DNA from 3 places in the Paenibacillus sp. FSL K6-1217 genome. Region 3 is predicted to be linked to each of the others. Evidence: riboswitches for the same ligand, from Rfam matches in the RefSeq annotation. Region 3 holds a riboswitch; each other region holds the start of a gene.
The links. Region 3 has a riboswitch for thiamine pyrophosphate ahead of thiC (phosphomethylpyrimidine synthase ThiC). Riboswitches for the same ligand answer to the same signal wherever they lie in the genome.

Region 1 (7,208 bases), 310 kb from region 3:
CCCATGTAGTCCTGGGCTCTATACTGCCTATCCTGCTCCAGCATTATGACCGCAACTATAGTGAAGGAGGCCAGCTGATCTTCAGCCAGTTCGCGGGCTTCCTCGCCGGTGTGCTGGTCTCGCCGCTGCTGAACCGCCGCTTCGGCAAACGCGGCGGCATTCTCATCGCCACCGGGCTGCTGCTCTGCGCCGAGCTGGCCTACGCCTTCCTCCCGCCCTGGGGCTGGATGTACGTCATCGCAGTAGCCGCAGGGTTCGGCTTCGGCATGATCGAAGCCGTCATCGGCACGATTATTATAGCCGCAGTCACCGAAGGGACGGCGGTTGCCATGAGCAGGCTGGAGGTACTGTTCGGCGTCGGGGCGCTGCTTATGCCGCTGGCCGCCAGTCCCCTCATTGCCGCCGGCCAGTGGAGACTGGCCTTCCTGATCGTTGCTGCCTTCTCCCTGATCTCGCTGCTCTTCTGGACTAAGAGCGGGTTCGGTCCGCTCCAAAGCGTGCTGGATGAGCGGCCTTCGCGGCCTGCACAAAGGGCAGCAGCGAGCAAGACCAGACGCTTGTCCTTGCCCTACAAGGGCAAACAGTGGGTAGTGCTGGGTCTGTTCATTCTGTTCTTCTTTCTCTATGTCGGCACTGAGATGAGTCTGGTGAACTTCATGCCGGCGATCTTCATCGCCAAGCTGGGCATGAGCGAATCTTCGGCAGCGCTCACAGTCACCTTCTTCTGGCTCGCCATGTCAGCGGGCAGACTGTTCGCCGGTGTCATCGCTGAGCGGATTTCCTACCGCATCTATGTGCTCGTCAGCTGCTTTGCCGCTTTGCTGCTGCTGATCGTATTCCCGTTCGCCGGGCACCGGTTAGCCGCCTTTGCTGTCATCCTGCTGCTTGGCCTGTTTATGTCCGGCATCTTCTCCATCGCGCTGGTCTTCTCCAGCAAGCTGCTGCCCGGCGCCGAAGAATCGACGCCGAGTATTATGATCGCGTCCGGCGGGATTGGCGGAGCTGTGCTGCCGCTGCTGACCGGCTGGTCCATGGATCATATGCAAATTGCCCAGACCTCGGGGCTATTGGCCGCTTTTGCCGCCTTATTATTCCTGTTAAGTGTGACCGCCTGGAGAATCGGGTAATATAGCTAACAAGATCCATATTCTGCGAATAAGGATGGAATTCGTATATGGCTGAACTACTGGCTGAACTGCAATCCGAGCCCACTCTGCATACCGCGTTGCTGCAATTCATTTTCCCCTTCTCGATCAAGCCAAGACAGGATAAAGAACTGATAGCAAGTCTGCAGAAGGACGGGTTCACGCGTTTTTTTCTCGACAACAAAGAACTGGAGAATGCCTATTACGGAGAAGGCTACTGCGTGTCCCATGAGAAAATGGAGCGCAGCTATCTGCCGTTTGCCGCTCATGTGCTGTTTCCGCGTGAGAAGGACAGCGATTCCTTCCGCCGCTTTTCCCGGGTAAACGATCTGCAGTGCCGGCTGGAAATGCTCTTCCAGTCTGTGAATTTCCGGATTCTGTCCACCGATGTGTTCCTCTGTCCGTTTGAGCTGGGCTTTCTGACCATAAGAGTGGCTATCGAGGAGGAGAACCTTCCCTTCAGCACCGTGCTGGAATTCGCCGACCGGTTCCGTACACTGGAGGATGTGTGTTATCAGGATAAACATGCCTTTATCCATTGCCAGGAGAAGACCTTCGGCCGGGTGGAGGATTTCGTGTTCAAGAATCTCGTCTCCGGACTGGAGCCGTTTCTCGACCCGGCCGAGATTGATGGCGCGTATTTCGAGACCCTGCCCTTTTTCGTGGATGAACGGATGCTGGTGCAGGCCTTCTATGGCTTCAACCGCGAGGAAGAGCTGGATGAGATCAGTGCCCGGCTGCGCTACCGTGCCTCCCAGCTGGATGGGCTGAGTCTGGAGGGCAGGCCTTTTACCAGCGCGAGTGACCCTGAATATATCGAGCAGTACACCCGTGAGCACTGCTATAACCGCTGGGGGCCGGATACCTATTATATGACGAACGAGCAGACCTTCTGCTGCCTGAGCCGGGCGAAGCCCGATATTGCCACGGAGCTGGTCAACCAGATGTACGGAGAGTATTACTATGGGCTGCTGCTGAGTATTTTTCATAAAATCGTCCTGCTGAAGCTCGCCAATCTGCATTCCCGGCTGCGCATCAACCACGATTACGACGAGATCGAGAATCTGATCTTTCTGATCAATAAATTCTCGGCCAAATTCTATTTCCTGGAGCTGATCTCGCAGTCGCAGGGGCGGGAGATCTTCTTCCAGCTGCGCAAGGTCTACGGCAATGACGCCCTGTTCGATGAAGTGAAGATGACGCTGAATGACCTGTTCCAGTATCAGGACAAATTCCAGGCCAAGCGCCGGGACACCCTGCTGATGGTCCTGACCGTATTTACGGTAATCAGCGGAATTTACGGGATGAATCAGGTCATTGAGGATCTGAAAGGGAACATCGACTGGAGCAAAATGCTGGAGTACTCCGTGTTCGAATATCTGGCGCTGTTCCTGACCTTCTCGGGGATCGCGGTCAGCCTCGGCTTAACGCTGCGGGAGGCGTGGAATACTATCCGCAGCCGCCGCAGGAAGCGATACTATGATAAGGATTGAACAGACAGCTCTGGACAACCGCGAAGCTGCCGTCTATAATACACCGTAAGAACATAGCAATACCCGTGAACTTTATAGAACCAGGGGTGCTGGAATTGGCCGGCTGAGATTGTATCCCACAAGATACTGACCCTTATACCTGATCTGGATAATGCCAGCGTAGGAATCTTCATTCATCGCAGTGCCCTGAGCGGCCCTGTAGCTGAATCCCCTCACGCAAGTCACTGGCGTCCCGATCTTTGGGACGCTTTTTTGATTCTAAGGATGTACAGGAATATGGTTTCTGTAAGCTCTGAAGACCAGGGGTTGCTGGAAGGAGAGAGAAAGAGAAATGGGAGTCAAAAAAACTGTAACGCTGCTGCTCAGCTCCATGCTGCTGCTCACTGTAGCAGGATGCGGCGGCGGGAACAACAGCGGCAATGCGGGGGCCAGCGCACCTGCTGCCGGGAACAGCACGGCTGCACCTGATGCAAACGCAGCCGCACCCACGGATGCACCCAAGGCGCTGACTCCGGTCAAGATTGCTCTGGACTGGACGCCGAACACGAATCATACCGGCCTGTATGCCGCCAAGGAGCTGGGCTATTACGCGGAGGAAGGTCTTGACGTTCAGATTGTTCAGCCCGGCGCTGCCGGATCGGACACGATGGTCACTTCCGGCGAAGCCCAGTTCGGCATCAGTGCCCAGGAGGCGCTCACCCTGGCCCGTCTGCAGGATGTCCCGCTGGTATCAATCGCTGCAATCATACAGCATAACACCTCCGGCTTCGCGGCTCCGAAGGAACGCAATATTAAGACGCCGAAGGATTTCGAAGGCAAGACATACGGAGGCTGGGGCTCCCCTGCGGAGCAAGCTGCCATGAAAGCTATCATGGACCCCGAAGGCGGGGATGTCTCCAAGGTGAAGCTGGTGAATATCGGCGAAGCGGACTACTTCACGGCCGTGAAGCGGGATATCGATTTCGCCTGGATCTTCTATGCCTGGACCGGGGTGGAAGCCGAGCTGCGCGGGGAGCCGCTGGATATGCTGTATCTGAAGGATTATGCGCCGCAGCTTGATTACTACACACCAGTGCTGACCACCAGCGAGAAGGAGATCGCCGAGCATCCTGAAGTAGTGAAGGCTTTCCTGAAGGCTACGTCAAAAGGTTACCAGTACGCTATCGACCACCCGGAAGAAGCAGCGACGGTCCTCTCCGATGCTGTGCCTGATCTGGACCCCAAGCTGGTGCTGGCCAGCCAGAAATGGCTCAGCCCGAAATACAAGGATGACGCCCCGCGCTGGGGCGAGCAGAAGCTTGAGATCTGGAAGAATTACGCCGACTGGATGTACGGCCTGAAGCTGTTGGATAAGCCGCTGGATGCGGAGAGTACGTTCACGAATGAATTTTTGCCGGAATAATAACTTGAGAGGAATGATTGATAATGGCTAATACACTGCTCAGCATTCAGGTAATTCCCAAGACACCGAACAACGAGGATTCTATCCCTTATGTGGACAAGGCCATTGAGGTCATTCAGAAGTCGGGCATTAAGCATCAGGTGAACCCGCTGGAGACCACGATGGAGGGCGAGCTGAACGAGCTGCTGGATATTGTGCGCGACATGCATGAGGCGCTGATCGCCTCCGGCAGCCCGAGTGTGATCTCCCAGATCAAGATCGCCCATAATCCGGGCGGCATCAGCATGAACAAGCTGACGGAGAAATACCGGCCGTGAGAAGCACCTGGAAGCTAGTGTGGCCGCCCCTTGTGGCGGTCCTCTTTTTTGTGGGAATATGGCAGCTATCGGTCATGCTGTTCGACATCCCGGCTTACCAGCTGCCCAGCCCCGCGGATATCGCGCGTGAGTCGAGGAACAACATCTCCGGGATCTGGGAGCACACCGCCGCCACGCTGCGCCTGACCCTGATCGGCTTCCCGGTCGGCACAGGCATCGGCCTGCTCACCGCCTTGCTGCTGCATCTGCTGCCCTGGGTCAAGAGAGCGCTCTATCCGCTGCTGATCCTCAGCCAGAATGTGCCCTCCATTGCGCTTGCCCCGCTGCTGATTATCTGGTTCGGCTTCGGCCTGCTGCCCAAAATCATCCTGATCACCCTCGTCTGCTTCTTCCCCGTAGCTGTTGCAGCCATGGGCGGGCTGGCCCAAAGCGACCGGGTGATGATGAATTATATGAAGATGGCCGGTGCGGACAAGTGGCAGATCTTCACCCGGCTGGAGCTTCCCGGCTCGCTGCCCTCCCTGTTCTCCGGGCTCAAAATCTCCGCCACCTATGCGGTGATGGGCGCAGTGGTGGCCGAATGGATCGGTGCCGACAAAGGGATCGGCTACTATATGCTGCTGCAGAAGGCTTCTTACCGGGCGGACCGGATGTTCGTGGCCATCGCCATTATCGTGCTGCTGAGTCTCGTATTATTCGCACTCATTGCCCTGCTGGAGAGATGGCTGGTGCGCTGGAAGCCGCGCAAGGAAGCTTAGTGTGTACGGAAGGATCATCCACAACGGAAGTAACCATAATGAACAAGAAGGAGGCTGGGCGAAGTGTCTGAGCTTACGAGGATTGAACTGGAGAAGGCGGACGGAGACGGACGCCTGCGAACTCAGAGTGTGCCGCCTGCGCTTGAAGTGAGCGGCATCAGCAAGTCGTTCAAGCACCGCCGCCGGGAGACGCAGGTGCTGGATCAGGTGTCCCTGACCGTGGAGCCGCAGGAATTCGTCTCCATTGTCGGCCCGTCCGGCTGCGGGAAAAGCACGCTGTTCCATATTATCGGCGGCCTTACGCTGCCCGATACCGGAACCGTCCGCATGAACGGCATCCCGGTGACCGGGCAGCGCGGCAAGATCAGCTATATGCCGCAGCAGCCCGCGCTGTTCCCGTGGCGCAGCACGCTCGACAACGTCCTGCTTGGCGCCGAGCTGCAAGGCGCCCCGCAGCGGGAGGCCCGCGAGGCTGCGCGCCACTGGCTGGCGAAGATCGGCCTGGGCGGCTTCGAGCGGGCCTACCCGCACATGCTGTCCGGCGGCATGCAGCAGCGGGCCGCCTTCCTGCGGGCCATGCTCGCGCCGCAGGAGCTGATGCTGCTCGATGAGCCGTTCAGCGCACTGGACGCGCTGACCCGCGAGCAGATGCAGCGCTGGCTGCTGGAGCTGTGGGAGGAGAACCGCCGCTCCGTGCTGTTCATCACCCACAACATCGAAGAGGCGCTGCTGCTCTCCACCCGCATCTACGTCTTCTCCGGACGGCCCGGCTCCGTCCTCCATACCGTGGAGGTCCCCTTTCCGCGTCCGCGCCGCGAAGAGATCGCCGATTCGCCGGAGTTCCTCCGGATGAGGCGGCAGCTCTCGCAATGGATGCGTGAGGAGCAGGCGAAGAGCCCGAGTTAAGAGGGCTGCTGCGTTGGTGACTTAGCAGGATAAGCTTGCGCTCCTTGTTATGCATATCTACAGCGCTAGTGACTCGGCACTGCCTGTAGCGGCATAACTGTACCTGATTGTATTTGGTGCAATAGAATTCGCAATATTACAGACAAAATTCAAATCTGCTGTATTTCGTACAGCAGTTTTTTGTTTATTTGCCGCAAAACACCACTTTCCCAGATTTCTGCTGTACAGAGTACAACAGAATCGGATTGGCTGCGGATTCAGGGGACATCTGTTGTACTAATTACAATTGAGCTAACCCTGCGCACTTACAGAAACCACCATCTTCCCCTACATCCAGCCCTTGTCCTCCGCCAGCCGCACGGCTTCGATCCGGGTCTTGACCGCAAGCTTGCTGAGGATCTCCGAGATGTAGTTGCGGACGGTGCCATAGGAGAGGTGGAGCGCCGAGGCGATCTCTCCGGCGCTCCGGCCTGCTGCGGCCAGCTTCAGAATCTCCCGCTCCCGGTCCGAGAGCGGATTCTCTTCGCGCAGGCTGCCGAACACCAGCTCAGGCGAGACCTCGCGCCCCCCGGCCATCACACGGCGGATGGCATCGGCCAGCTTATCCACCGGCTCATCCTTCAGCAGATACCCCTGAATCCCGGCCTTCACTCCGCGCTCGAAATAACCGGGGCGGGCGAAGGTGGTCAGGATAATGATTTTGGTACGGCAGCCCCGCGACTTCAGCAGCTCGGCCACCTCCAGGCCGCTCATCAGCGGCATCTCAATATCCATCAGACACACATCCGGCTGGATACGCTCAATCTGGGCCAGCGCCTCCGCCCCGTCTCCCGCTTCGCCCGCTACCTCAATATCATCCTCCAGATCAAGCAGCGATGCCATCGCGCCGCGCAGCAGCCGCTGATCTTCGGCAATTATGATGCTGATCATGCCGTTTCCCCATCCTTTCCATCCTTAACTACTCTTGGTATGACCACCGTCAGCCGGGTTCCCCCGCCGGGTCTCTGAGCAAGCGTCAGTGAACCGTCAATCAGAGCCAGCCGCTCGCCCATTCCCTTCATGCCGTTGCCGTCCCGGCGATCCGCGCTCTCCGAGCCGCAGGCTTCTACCCCTATGCCGTTATCCTCCACCGCAATCTGCACCTCACCGGCTGTCATGGTGATGCTGATCCGGCACCAGTCCGCATG
Region 2 (7,208 bases), 3.1 Mb from region 3:
GAGACGGCCAGCGAGGTAATAACCTGCTGCATGGAGTTAGTCAGCGAGGTGACCCGGTTCACCAGCTGGCTTGGCGCCTTGTTGAGCAGATGCGTGTTCATCGGCATCATCATCATGCCCATTCCGGCCCCGCACATGATCAGCGGAAGAATCAGGTCACGGCTCTCCGTAGTTAGATCTACATGGGAATACTGGAATAACGCGCCGGAGACCAGACTGAGACCGCAGACCACGAGCCAGCGGACGCCGATCCGGTCGAACAGTATCCCGGCAACCGGCATCATCAGTCCGGAAGCGATGGCTTGCGGCAGCAGCGTCAGACCGGTATCGAATGCGCCGAAGCCGCGGGCCTGCTGCAGAAATTGCGGGAGCAGGAATAACGCGCCGTATAAGCCGAACTGGGCAATCCACTGGACAATGATTCCTGTCGTGAAATCAACGGATTTCAGAATCCGCAGCTCCAGCAGCGGTGTCTTGGAGCGCAGTTCTGCGATGACAAAAGCGATCAGAGCCACAGCGCCCAGCAGCAGCCCGATCAGCGTCTTCTCAGAGGTCCAGCTCTGCGCACCCTGGCTGACCCCGTAAGTGAGCGAAGCAAACGCCAGCGGTCCAAGGACCATACCGAGCTTATCCATGCCGGGCACACTGTTCTTCGCCGCATTCGGCAGCTTACGCAGGCCGATCAGCACACAGATGATGCCAATCGGGATATTGATCAGGAAGATCCAACGCCAGGAATGGTACTCAACCAGCCAGCCCGACAATACCGGACCAATGGCCGGAGCAAACAGAACAGGAATGCCCATAATCCCCATGACTACGCCAACCTTACTTTTGGGAGCCAGTCTGTACACATAGGCCATTCCGACAGGAAGCACACAACCGCCGCCCAGTCCCTGAATGACCCGGAACACAATCAGCCATTCGGCGCTGCTTGGCGTAGCGCACAGAATCGAGCCTATCGTAAACACAATTACCGCCGTCAGGAAGACCGTCTTGGCCCCGAACCGGTCCGACAGCCAGCCTGACAGTGGGATAACGGAAGCCTGAGCCAGCATATATCCGGTAACTACCCACTGCAGCGTGTGCAGGTCCGTCTTGAAATCCACCACCAGTCTGGACAACGCCACATTCATCGCCGTACTGTCCAGCACAACCATAAATACACCGGCAATAATGGCCAGCAGCGGAACCAGAATGCTGGACAGCCGGAAATCCGCTTCCTGCTTCAAGGTCTGATCCATCTCTCTTCTCCTCCTGAGCTGTCCGCGTGCTACATTGACCTGCGGGCAGATTGTTCTATATAATGAGTGAACGGACAACTGTCCGTAAGTGCAATTCATAGTCTACGGACAATTGTCCGTTGTGTCAATTCTTTTATTTGTTTTTCTGTAAACCGCTGATTTATTTCTGAAAGGGGCCCTCATGAACAAGCCAAAAACCGATGCTGCACAGCTCCCCCCGGCAGCTCCGCAAGCTATAGAATCCGTTCCGTCCGAGTCCGCCGATCCTTATGTACAGCGAATTCTTGAAGCTGCCCGCCAGTTGTTCACCGAGAGCGGACTTGAGGCGGTCAGCATGTACAGCATTGCCAAGCGGGCAGGCATAGGGCAAGGCTCGCTGTACCGCCGCTTCACGGACAAGGGCGAGATCTGTTCTGCGCTGCTGAAGGGCAGTGCGGACCAATTCCTGTCCGGGCTGGAGCAGCAGGTGGCTGCGGGTGCCGGTGAAGCCCCGGCCCTCGCGCAGCTGCAGCGCAGCATTGAGCAGATTGCCGATTTCATTGAGCAATATGCCGAGCTGCTGAATATGATCAAGGCCGAGTTCACCGGCAAGAAGCAGCTCACGCAGTTTGAGCATCCTTTTTTTCAGCGGCTGGGGGTGATCATGACGGAGCTGCTGCAGCGCGCTGCGGCGGGCGGAGAGATCATTGATATCGATCCGGGCTTCGCGGCCACGGCCTTAATCTCTGTCCTCAGCCCCGATCTGTACCTGTATGAACAGAAGCGGAACGACGCCTCCAAGCTGGACATCTCCCGCGGCATTGTTGCCCTGTTCGTGACCGGTCTCTCCAGGCGCTGACCCTCCGCTTCTTTACAAGAGGGAAATTTGTGGTATATTAATTAGCAATTACGAATTCAATAGACCTGTTATTTCACTAGGGGAGTCGGCCGACTGAGACGGAGCTTAAGCTCCGGACCCTTTGAACCTGATCTGGATCATACCAGCGGAGGGAAGTGGAGCTGAATGTACCCGTGATTCTCGCGTCATCACCGCAGCTGAGCGTACCTTCCGCCCCATTCATTTCCTCCGGGAATGAATGGGGCTTTTTGACGTTTGTACAGCGTTTAATCAACATCCGGGGGAGGTTTCGTACACAGCAATGATCAACATTAGCAATCTATCCTACGCCTTCGGGTCCGGTCCGTCCCGGACATCCGTGTTCTCAGGGCTGTCCATGCAGGTACGCCGGGGCGAATTCGTCTCTGTCGTGGGCGGCAGCGGGTGCGGCAAAAGCACCCTGTTCAAAATCATCGTCGGCCTGCTGGAGCCCGGCAGCGGCAGCCTTACGCTGAACGGAACAGCATCGGCAACAGCAGCGGAAAGGCTGGGCACCGTGGCCTATATGCCGCAGCAGGATCTCCTGCTGCCTTGGCGGACCGTATTGGGCAATTGTCTATTGCCCTGGGAACTGAAGCGCAGCCGTCCCTGGGCGGCGGCCGTTGACGAGATCCGCACTATGCTGCACCGCTTCGGCCTTGCCGGAACCGAAGAGGCTTATCCGCAGGAGCTGTCCGGCGGGATGCGCCAGCGCGTGGCGGTCCTCCGCACCGTGGCGGCAGGGAATGAGCTGCTGCTGCTCGATGAGCCGTTCGGGGCGCTCGATGCCATTACCAAGCGCTCGCTTCAGCGCTGGCTGCTGGAGCTGTGGACGGAGCTCGACAAGACGGTACTGTTCATCACCCATGACCTGGAGGAGGCGCTGCTGCTCAGTGACAGGATCTACCTGATGACTGGCAGCGGCGGCCAAGGCGGCAGCAGCATGCAGGAATTCACTGCCAATCTCCCCCGTCCGCGCCATCAGAGTCTGAACTATGAACCGCAGTTCGCTGCCCTGCGCCAGGAATTGGAGTTGATGTTATATGAGAACCGGCTCTCCTAGAAGGCTGCTCCAGCATTACGGTCCGGCTGCCCTGCTCGCCGTGTTGACGCTGTCGGTCTGGGAGACCGTAGCCCGGCTGGGCCTGGTTCCTCCCTTCATCCTTCCGGCTCCGTCTGCGGTGTGGATGGCATTGATGGAAGATCAACATCTAATGTTCGGGGTACATCTGCCCGCCACACTGCTTGAAGTACTCACAGGCTTCGTATTGTCCGTTATCTGCGGCAGCCTGCTGGGAACAGCCATGCACCTGTTCAGTCCGCTGGCCAAGGCGCTGTACCCGCTGCTGATTATCAGCCAGACGATTCCGTTAATTGCACTCTCCCCACTGTTTATTATGTGGTTCGGCTATACCTTATGGAGTAAGGTTGCCGTTGTCTTCCTGACCGCGTTCTTCCCGGTGGTCATCGGCGCTTATGACGGGTTGTCCAAGAACACGGATGCCTACCGGGAGCTGCTGCTGACGTATGGCGCGAACCGCTGGCAGATTCTCGGGAAGGTGGGCGTTCCGCTGGCTCTGCCCTCTTTTTTCTCCGGACTGAAGCTGTCGGCTGTGTACTGTGTCATCGGTGCAACCATCGGAGAATGGCTTGGGGGCAGCCAGGGGCTGGGCTATTTCAGCCGCAGAATGGCAGGGAATCTGCAGAGTGCCAAGATGTTCGCCGCTGTTGTCTTGTTATCCGTGCTCGGTATCCTGCTGTTCCTGGCGGTCGCCGTGCTGGAGAAGATTATTCTGAAGAAAAGAGGACGTTATTCATGACTACTACCCGCTATCCGCGTTATTTTCCTAATGGAAAATCAAGGCCTGCCAAGCTGCTGCTAACCGCTCTGCTGCTCTGTATGCTGCCTGTCCTGGCGGCATGCGCCAATACGAACAGTCCGGCGGCCTCCGGCTCCCTTGCGGGTACACCCGCAACCTCTGAGGCAGGGACTGAGGGTGCCGCCCACAAGCTGACGATTATGCTCGACTGGTATCCCAATGCTGTCCACTCCTTTTTATATGCGGCACAGGCTGAAGGTTATTTTGCAGAGGAGGGTCTGGAGGTTGAGATTCAGATGCCGGCCGATACCAATGATGCGCTGAAGCTAGTTGCGGCGGGGAAGGTAGATCTCGCACTCAGCTATCAGCCGCAGGTGCTGATGGCACGGGGTGAGCAGATTCCAGTCAAGTCGATCGCCGCTCTGGTGCGCCACCCGCTGAATCATCTCATGGTAGCCGCAGACAGCGGCATCACCCGCCCTGGAGAGTTGTCCGGCAAGCAAGCCGGATATTCCTCCGTTCCGTTATATGAGGCCATGCTGAATACGATGGTTGAAAATGACGGCGGTGATCCCTCCTCACTCAAGCTGATTGATGTCGGCTATGAGCTGATTCCCGCGCTCTCCACGGGACGGGTGGATGGAATTATGGGCGGGTTCATCAACCATGAGCAGCTGATTCTGGAGCAGGAGGGCCATCCGGTCCGCTCCTTCAATCCCGTGGATTACGGGGTTCCAGATTATTATGAGCTGGTGCTGGCGGCCAGTGAGCAGGGACTGCAGGATGCACAGGGCTATTATCATAAATTCGTGAATGCGATCCGAAAAGGCCAGAAGTATGTAGCGGATCACCCGGATGAAGCGCTGAAGCTGCTGCTTGCGCATCAGGAGGCTACCGCTCCGCTGGATGAAGCCATCGAGCGGCGGAGCCTTGCGATTCTGCTCCCGCTGATGGATGCCGGTTCCCAGCCCTTCGGCTACCAGGACAGCGATTCGTGGGAGAAGGTAAACCAGTGGCTGAGCGGGAACGGGCTGCTGGCCGGAGCAGTGGATGTTAAGAATGCTTTTATTAATTTCTAAAATGGTGCGGCCGAAAGTCCAAATGTTCAGCGCAGCGACGACCATGCTTCGCGTTCTAATACTAAGTTCGTCTTATTAACCCCTCATCACCATTACATCTTTCAGGAGGAATTCAAATGTCTTATCTGTCCAAAGTCCGCCAGGCGAACCCGCTGGTGCATAATATCACGAATATCGTAGTCGCTAATTTCACTGCGAACGGGCTGCTGGCTCTGGGAGCCTCGCCGTTCATGGCTGATGCCATTGAAGAAGTAGCGAATGTCGCCGCCATGTCCGGGGCGGTTGTGCTGAACATCGGCACATTGAATGAAGCCGCCATCGCTTCCATGCTCCAGGCCGGGAAGGCGGCGAACCGCCACCATGTGCCGCTCGTGCTTGACCCCGTTGGAGCAGGGGCTACCGCCTACCGCACTGACGTTACGGCGGGGCTGCTCAGTGAGCTTCAGCTTACCGCGCTGCGCGGCAATGTGGCCGAGGTTGCCAATGTGGCCGGGGTGAGCTGGGCCAGCAAGGGCGTGGATGCCGGGGCAGGTGAAGGCGATGTAGTTGCGCTGGCGAATAAGGCGGCACGGAAGCTGAACTGTGTCGTGATCATCACCGGCAAGGAGGACATCATTACTGACGGCAAGCGTACGTATATCGCCAGTAACGGCCACCCTATCCTGACCCGGGTGACCGGAACCGGCTGCCTGCTCAGTGCGGTGGTCGGCGCATTTCTTGCAGTTAGCGGAGGGGAAGCCCTGGAGGCTGCTGCCGAGGCCCTCTCCTTCTACGGCGTGGCAGCAGAGCTTGCGGCCGAAGCGGCTGAAGCCCAGGGTCCCGGCAGCTTCCAGATCGAGTTCCTGAATCAATTATCGCTGGTGACCCCGGACCAATACAGCAGCCGTTCACGGCTGAAGCTGCTCGAAGCCTAAACCGTACACCCCCAAAGGAGAGAATACGATGACTAGCATACGTAAAGCGTTGACCATTGCCGGTTCTGACAGCGGCGGCGGGGCTGGCATTCAGGCGGATTTGAAGACTTTTCAGGAGCTGGGAGTGTACGGCATGTCAGCACTTACAGCACTCACCGCACAGAATACACTAGGCGTACAAGGCGTCTATCCGGTGGAGCCGGAGACCGTTGCCGCACAGCTCGATTCGATCGGCAGTGATCTTCCGCCGGATGCCGTTAAGACGGGGATGCTGTTCAGCAGTGAGATTATCCGCGTGGTTGCCAGTAAAGTTCAGCAATACCGCTGGCAGCAGCGGCTGGTGATCGATCCTGTAATGGTCGCCAAGGGCGGCTCACAGCTGCTGCTGCAGGAGGCTGTGCAGGCGCTGATTACAAGCCTGCTTCCACTCTCGCTTGCCATTACACCCAATCTTCCTGAAGCAGAGATGCTGACCGGTATGAAGATTCACGGGCGGGAAGACCGGGAGAAGGCGGCAAGGCTGCTTCATCAGATGGGACCCGAATATATTATCTTGAAGGGCGGACATGACTTGTCAGGGGATGAGGCGGTCGATCTGCTCTATGACGGACGGGAATTCCAGTATATGTCCAGCCCGCGGATTATAACTAAGCATACCCATGGGACCGGCTGCACCTTCTCCGCTGCGGTAACGGCAGGGCTTGCCCTCGGCCGCTCCATGCCTGAAGCGGTGCATACTGCCAAGGCCTTCATTCAAGCAGCGATTGAGGATAGTCTGAATATCGGGTCCGGGCAGGGGCCGACGAATCATTTTGCTTACGGGAGCCGGATGAGATCAAGGGGGATAACGCTATGACACGGATACACAGTGAGGATATGCGCAGACTGCTGAAGCTGTACTTCATTATGGGCAGTGTGAACTGCCGCCAATCTCCGGAGGACACTCTAACCGCTGCCGCCGCCGGGGGGATCACTCTCTTCCAGTTCCGGGAAAAAGGTCCCTCTGCGCTCAAGGGTGCCGCGCTGTTAGAGCTGGCCCAGCAGCTCCGGCAGATATGCCGGGCCTATAACCTACCGTTCATCGTGAATGATGATCTGGAACTTGCCGCAGCGCTGGATGCCGACGGCATACATGTCGGCCAGGATGACCTCCCTGCCCGGCTGATCCGGGAACAACTCGGTGAGCATAAGATTATCGGAGTGTCCGCGCACAATCTGACAGAAGCCCGGCAGGCAATCACGGACGGCGCCGATTATCTCGGAGTCGGTCCCGTCTACCCTACTACATCCAAGGA
Region 3 (7,208 bases):
CCGGATGCATGACTGCTATTCCGACAAAATCCGCTTCTGGCCCTCAAGGGCACGGATCGGTGCGATATTCTGGGTGAATTCCAGCGTGCCCATATAACGGCCGGACTCGTCGCGCACGGCGAAGTAACGGATGTAGATGAACTTATCCTTGATGTTAATCCAGAAATCCTCGGCATCCTTAACCCCGGCCTTGAAATCAGCCAGCAGCTTCTCGACAACATGCACGCTTTGCGGCGGGTGGCAATTCTGCACCGTGCGGCCGATGACGGCCTTCGTCCGGGCGAAGATCCGTTCCTTGCCGTGCGAGAAGTAGCGGACGACATCGTTCTCATCGATAAAGGTCAGATCCACCGGCAGATGATTCATCAGCGTCTCCAGCTGCTGGAGCGACAGCAGCCCGGTCTCGAACCGGATGAAGCCCTGCGGCGACAGGCCTTCCCCTTCTTCCGCCGGAACATCCGCGCCTTCAGGCTCCGCTGCACGTTCCGGTATCCATTCCCGCTCCGGTGCAGTCAGGCAGAAGCCGATCTCATCACTCTCGCGGGCGATTTTGACCCACTCATCCTCAGTCAGCTTATCCAGCGCCATCGGGAGCAGAATATTCTCTTCCTTGAAGATCATCTCATTGACTTCCTTAATGATTTCCTCCAGTGCGGCTGTAATCTGCCCGCTATCCCCGTTATAGGCACTAAGCGCCTTCTTGGCTTCCTTGATCATATTGCGGATTCCGTCATCGACCCCCCACATAACCTTCGTAGGGCCGTAAATGCCGTACTTCTCGAGGTAAGGGAACAGGAGATTCTCCTTGCGGCTGTAATGCTTGTCGAGATCGAGTAGCAGACTGAGATCCTCCAGCAGCTTGAAAATAATCTCATCACTGGCGTTCTTCTTGAACTTATCCGCATGCAGCTCCAGCCGGAAGTTGACCAGACGCTCGATCTCGCGGTTCTCCAGCTTGAACGTATGCACGGGATGACCGGGCTGCTCCTCGGGCCTTGCAGAACGGTGAATCTGTTCAATCGAGCCTTTGAAAATCGCTGTATGCACAGAGCAGAGGCGCTGTACTTCCTCTACCGGAATGCCTTCCTCGGTCATCAGGGAATGTTCCATGGCGGAGATTTCTTCCACCGTAACATCGCCTACTGCCTCTTCAAAACGCGCCTTAACCTCCTCCACACTTTTGCCCGCATGCAGCTCCTTGATGATCTCTCTCAGCATCGCCTGGCGGCGCGTCTGTTCCGGAATATCGACCTCGCGGTTATTAATCAGTTCGCTCATCGTAATCTCCCCTTCTATTCTATAATCTCGAAACCCTGCTGCTGAAAGGCCAGCCGAACGGTTTCCAGCTCTATTTTCTTTAACTTCATTCCTTTGGACAGGGTCATGAATCGTCCTGCAGTCTGCAGCATTCCAGGCTTCGCAATATCGCGGAAACCCAACTCCACCATGATCTCAACCACTTCCGGGTGCCTGGTTACCAGCTCAAAGACCGATTCATCCAGCTTCAACACTTTGCTCATCCTCATGTACACCTCACTAATGAGAATTCTTCTCAAGTAACAGCTTAGCATAGGGTGCAGAGGCGAATTGTGATTGTAATCACTAAGTATAAAAAGACTATCCCCCTACGCCTTTCAGCTTGGGGGATAGCCTGAGAATATTAAGATTCTGCTGGATTCATACAGCTTAGTTACAGTGATTTGTCCCATCTGTGGGAATTACGGATATCATGCGAAATCCGCATGCTGCAGAATTTAGGGCCGCACATCGAGCAGAAATGCGCCTGCTTCGCCCCCTCCGCAGGGAGGGTCTCATCATGATACGCCAGCGCCCTTTCCGGGTCCAGGGAGAGATTGAACTGGTCGCGCCAGCGGAACTCGAACCGCGCCTTGGACAGCGCATTGTCCCGGTCCTGCGCACCCGGATGACCTTTGGCGAGGTCTGCGGCATGCGCAGCAATTTTGTAGCTAATGACTCCTTCGCGCACATCATTCTTGTCAGGCAGGCCTAAATGCTCCTTAGGTGTAACATAACACAGCATCGCCGTCCCAAGCCCGCCGATCATCGCCGCCCCGATGGCCGAAGTGATGTGATCATAACCGGGTGCAATATCTGTAGTCAGCGGGCCGAGGGTATAGAATGGAGCTTCCCGGCAAATCTCAAGCTGCTTGTCCATATTCTCCTTAATCTTGTGCAGCGGCACATGCCCCGGACCTTCGACCATGACCTGAACATCGTGCTTCCAGGCCCGTGCCGTCAGCTCCCCCAGCGTCTCCAGTTCAGCGAATTGGGCTTCGTCATTGGCATCTGCAATAGAGCCGGGACGCAGGCCATCCCCCAGTGAGAAGGACACATCATACGTCTTCATAATCTCGCATATGTCTTCGAAGTGTGTGTACAGGAAGTTCTCCTGCTGATGGGCCAGACACCAGGCGGCCATAATCGATCCGCCCCGTGATACGATGCCGGTCAATCTCCCGGCAGTCAGCGGAATATAGCGCCGCAGCACCCCGGCATGAATGGTGAAGTAATCCACCCCCTGCTCCGCCTGCTCAATCAGCGTGTCACGGTAGAGCTCCCAGGTCAAATCCTCGGCGATGCCGTTCACCTTCTCCAGCGCCTGGTATAAGGGCACTGTGCCGACCGGTACAGGAGAATTGCGGATAATCCACTCCCGGGTGGTATGAATCTTGGAGCCGGTGGAGAGATCCATGATGGTATCAGCCCCCCAGCGGGTCGCCCACCGCATCTTCTCCACCTCCTCTTCAATGGAAGAAGAGACCGCAGAATTTCCGATATTGGCATTGATCTTCACCAGGAAGTTACGGCCGATAATCATCGGCTCGCTCTCCGGGTGATTCATATTAGCCGGAATAATCGCGCGGCCTGCGGCCACCTCATCCCTGACGAACTCCGGCCGGGTATTCTCGCGGATTGCAATGTACTCCATTTCCGGTGTAATGATCCCCTGCCTTGCATAATGCAGTTGGGTCACAATACCGCCAGCATAGGCCCGCCGGGGCTGCCGCTGCAGTTCGGGACAAGCTTCGGCAACAGTCCCTTCTCTGCGTATTCCGTTATCCTCCGGCCGGACGGCTCTTCCGGTGTATACCTCTGAATCGCCACGCTCCGCGATCCAGCATGCACGGAGTGGCGGCAGCCCTCTCCGAATGTCCGTCTCTTCGGCGGCATCCGTATAAATGCCGCTTGTGTCATAGACACGAAGCGGATCATTCTCCTCCTCCCCGGCAACACCCTCGGTTCTACTGAGGCTGATCTCCCGCATCGGAACCCGGATATCCGGGCGTGAGCCCTCCACATACACTTTACGGCTTGCGGGGAATCCGGAAAGATCCACCGCGCCGTTCTTCATTAATTCTGGCATTCTAATCTCCTCCTATGGCTCTAATGAGCTTTTCAGATAAGATTTCACGCAGCAGACTGAGCTGAAGATTCATGTATGCCCAAGGCATATGAATGCTTGCAAGTCAAAAAGCCGCTCCACCTGGAGCGGCTTGATTAAAGGAACAGCCAAAAAGACTGTATTCAAAAAAGGTCCGACTCCACTTTCCTACGCTGGTATGATCCAGATCAGGTTCAAGGGTCCGGGAATTCAATTTTCCCGTCTCAGCCTATTCAGGCTCCCCTAGTGGGTATCTTATCTAATTAAATACATTTTACCGGTTCGGGTAATTCTTGTAAACCCGTAATGCATAGAAGGCTTACTTGTCCAGGGATTCGCTCCAGTCGTGCACCATCGTGCCTTCCAAGAACTTCTCGGCATCCATGGCGGCCATACAGCCGGTTCCTGCTGCCGATATCGCTTGACGGTAACGGCTATCCTGTACATCGCCGCAAGCGAATACACCCGGAATATTGGTCTCGGTGGTACCCGGGTTCACCACGATATAGCCATTGGCATCCGTGTTGATCTGTCCGCCCAAGAAGGCCGTGTTGGGCGTGTGTCCAATCGCTACGAACACGCCATCTGCCTCTACCAGCTCTGTCAGACCTGTCTCATTATTAAGCACCGTAAGGCCCTTCACTCCGGTCTCTCCTACCGTTACTTCCACCGGTGTGCGGTTCAAGGCCCAGGTTACCTTGCTGTTGTCACGTGCCCGGTCCTGCATGATCTTCGAGGCCCGCAGCTCGGGACGGCGGTGAACCAGCGTTACACTCGAAGCGAAGCGGGTCAGGAAGCTGGCTTCCTCCATCGCGGAGTCCCCGCCGCCGACCACGACAATCTTTTTATTGCGGAAAAAGAATCCGTCACAGGTCGCGCAGGTGCTGACCCCGCGTCCCACATTCTCCTGCTCGCCCGGGATGCCCAGATATCTGGCAGAGGCCCCGGTTGAAATAATGACCGACTCTGCTTCCAGTACACCCATCCCGTCCACGGTTACCTTGAACGGACGCTGTGAGAAGTCCACAGACTCCACCCAGCCATTCTTGAATTCAGCGCCGAAGCGTTCCGCCTGCTTGCGCATATTATCCATCAGGTCGGGACCCAGAATCCCTTCAGGGAAGCCTGGAAAGTTCTCCACTTCTGTCGTCGTTGTCAGCTGTCCCCCCGGCTGTAAGCCTTCAATCACCAGCGGGCTCAGGTTCGCGCGCGCCAGATAAATCGCGGCAGTCAGCCCGGCCGGGCCTGTTCCGATTACAATCGTTTTGTACATTACGTTGGCCTCCTTACAAGTAGATGTGTCTTACAACAGCAAAGCTTCAAATACGGGTAGTGGACGGCGATAAGCCGCCGGTTCCCGGCAGCATCCCCTTAAGGCCGGGAGCTGCCGCAGGCTCCTGCTCTTCACCGGACGAGCCGCCGGCTTCATTCAGGTTCTCCCCGATCAGCCGCTGCAGGCTGAATAATGCGGCTTCCTGCAGGCGGTCCTCCTGAAGCGGCTCCTGCTCCAGAACTCCGCGCAGCACCTCGGCCATCTCTTCATCCTCAATCCAGCGCAGAGCCTCGGTCACCTGAAGCTTCGTGGCGGAATCGCCATAACGCAGCGCCCAGAAGAACGAGGCGCGCAGCAGCGGATTATTCCGCACTTCTTCAGTGAACCTGCCTGTATTCCCTTTCCACTGCTTCAGCTGCTCCTGGAAGGGCAGCTGGTAGTTGTAGCTGATAGCAGGCATAGGGCGTCCTTCTGCCTGGACCTGCTGGAGCAGGGACAGGAAGAACGCCGGGACAGCGGAGTCAGGGTCCAGCTTGGCTGCCTGTCTCCAGCAGCGCAGAGCGTCTCCGTATCTTCCGCTGTTGCTTGCCGCCGCCGCACAGTAATGATACAGCCCGGCGTCTCCGGCGACCTCCTCGTCCTTCAGCAGACGGCGGAAATGGCTGTAAGCGGCGGTATGCCTGCCCAGGATACCCATGGTGGTAGCCATTTTGAACACATGCTCCTGATGGAACGGAACGGTTGCCTCAAGCATACCCAGCAGGGTCTCAAGCTGCTCCTTGTCCCCTGCATACTGCAGGAAGATTGCCATATTGCACAGAGCGTGCAGATTGCCCGGGTCCTGCTTCAGCACCTCATTCAGACATTCCTTCGCCTTGGCGAACCGGCCCATATAGAAATGGGCGAGTGCCAGATTATTATGCGCAGCCAAAAAATCCGGGGTGCTGGCAGTAATCTCCTCCAGCAGTTCTACAGCCTGAGGGAACTTGCCCTCCTCCAGCAGACTCCGCGCCCGGTCATGCTCAACCACACCCTCACGGCTGCGGATACGCACCAGCGGAGCGGGACGGTCCAGCTCATATTGCAGCAGCTCCATCAGTTCTTCGGATTCCGCCATGAACTCGCCGCTGGCGTCCTCCTCCAGATAAGTGACCAGCGAACGCTCCGCCTCTTCAAAGCTTTCCATATTGGCGAAATTATTAGCCATGTAGAAATGGCATTCCGTCATAGCGGGGTCGATCTTCTCCAGAACATGGACGAGTATCTCGTTAGAAGCAGTATAGTTGCCCATCTCAGATAATATACCCGCCATATTGCAATGATTCACCGGATTATCCGGCTCATATTCAACAGCTTTGCGAAAATTTCTTAATGCCTTATCATATTGAAAGCGGTCCAGCGACCGAACGGCTCTTTCAAAGAAAAAATTGGCATCCAGAGTGACCGGAATGACATTACTGTTCTCCGCGACATTCTCTGAAGTTCTCTCTATCATGGAAGCAAGGCACCTCCCTTTTGTCAGCTTCCCCAGCCTTACCTGTTCGTTTCCATTTATGGTCCCGGCTGTCTTCTTCACACAGTATACCACATGTGGCAACGAGATTCTCAATCTCCAGAGAGAGCCAGCGGGAGGGAAACGCTCAAGTGGAAACGGCTTTGCCGTCCTTTCAGGGACGGCACCCGTTTCAGCGGGAAATAGAAGGATAGGTTATCGTGTGAAACATATAATTTCTTATATTTTGGAAAAATGCAGCCTCAGGGCCTGCTCACATCTCATTCCCAAAAAAAAGACGCAGGCGTTAAATCCCTGCGTCTCTGAACAGCTTATCAATGGAACCGCCCTCGATGATAATGCGTGTGGCCTCAGCCAGCATGGGAGCTACCGAGAGCACTGCGAATCTGCTGGAATGCTCATCCGGCAGGGCAATGGAATCGGTAATGACAATCTCTTCGATATTGGGATGGTCCATCCGCTCAAGCGCATCTCCGGAGAACAGTCCGTGTGTAGCACAGACGATGCTGTTCCGCGCGCCCCGCTCCTTCAGGCCCTCCACCACATTGACAATGGTGGTTCCGGTATCAATAAGATCTTCTATAATGATCGGCGTCCTGCCCTCTACATCTCCAATGACATGGGTAATCACTGATTCATTATGAGCCGGACGCTTCTTAATCATGATCGCGAACGGCGAATCCAGCCGGCTGGCCAGCTTCTCCGCCATGGACGCGCGTCCCGCATCCGGGGAGACCACGACCAGATCGGTAAGGCCCTTCACCTTCAGATAACCGCTGATCAGATCAAGCGCCGTCAGATGGTCGACCGGAATATTGAAGAATCCCTGTATGGCTGCGGCATGCAGATCAATGGTAATTACGCGCGTTGCGCCGGCGGTGGTCAGCACATCCGCTACCATTTTAGCTGAGATCGGCTCACGCGGTGCAGATTTGCGCTCCTGCCGGGCGTACCCGTAATAGGGAACGATAATGTTGACCGTTCTGGCCGATGCGCGCTTGGCGGCATCGATCATGACC

Region 1: linked by a shared signal. The riboswitch ahead of MHH28_RS24780 (ABC transporter substrate-binding protein) and the one ahead of thiC (phosphomethylpyrimidine synthase ThiC) in region 3 are both predicted to bind thiamine pyrophosphate.
Region 2: linked by a shared signal. The riboswitch ahead of MHH28_RS04100 (ABC transporter ATP-binding protein) and the one ahead of thiC (phosphomethylpyrimidine synthase ThiC) in region 3 are both predicted to bind thiamine pyrophosphate.

Annotation. Positions count from the first base shown of each region.
Region 1 covers NZ_CP150271.1:5,600,533-5,607,740, reverse strand. The annotation lists gene MHH28_RS24790 (MFS transporter) at 1-1,127, shown strand, start outside; gene MHH28_RS24785 (hypothetical protein) at 1,175-2,638, shown strand; TPP riboswitch at 2,711-2,821, shown strand; gene MHH28_RS24780 (ABC transporter substrate-binding protein) at 2,970-4,040, shown strand; gene MHH28_RS24775 (MTH1187 family thiamine-binding protein) at 4,064-4,357, shown strand; gene MHH28_RS24770 (ABC transporter permease) at 4,354-5,115, shown strand; gene MHH28_RS24765 (ABC transporter ATP-binding protein) at 5,197-6,021, shown strand; gene MHH28_RS24760 (response regulator transcription factor) at 6,349-6,951, opposite strand; gene MHH28_RS24755 (sensor histidine kinase) at 6,948-7,208, opposite strand, start outside.
Region 2 covers NZ_CP150271.1:978,982-986,189, reverse strand. The annotation lists gene MHH28_RS04110 (DHA2 family efflux MFS transporter permease subunit) at 1-1,244, opposite strand, end outside; gene MHH28_RS04105 (TetR/AcrR family transcriptional regulator) at 1,426-2,082, shown strand; TPP riboswitch at 2,151-2,253, shown strand; gene MHH28_RS04100 (ABC transporter ATP-binding protein) at 2,384-3,163, shown strand; gene MHH28_RS04095 (ABC transporter permease) at 3,144-3,920, shown strand; gene MHH28_RS04090 (ABC transporter substrate-binding protein) at 3,917-4,999, shown strand; gene thiM (hydroxyethylthiazole kinase) at 5,110-5,913, shown strand; gene thiD (bifunctional hydroxymethylpyrimidine kinase/phosphomethylpyrimidine kinase) at 5,942-6,769, shown strand; gene thiE (thiamine phosphate synthase) at 6,766-7,208, shown strand, end outside.
Region 3 covers NZ_CP150271.1:5,293,744-5,300,951, reverse strand. The annotation lists gene MHH28_RS23540 (DUF438 domain-containing protein) at 16-1,278, opposite strand; gene MHH28_RS23535 (DUF1858 domain-containing protein) at 1,293-1,520, opposite strand; gene thiC (phosphomethylpyrimidine synthase ThiC) at 1,691-3,385, opposite strand; TPP riboswitch at 3,552-3,658, opposite strand; gene trxB (thioredoxin-disulfide reductase) at 3,723-4,676, opposite strand; gene MHH28_RS23520 (tetratricopeptide repeat protein) at 4,723-6,171, opposite strand; gene MHH28_RS23515 (ribose-phosphate diphosphokinase) at 6,476-7,208, opposite strand, start outside.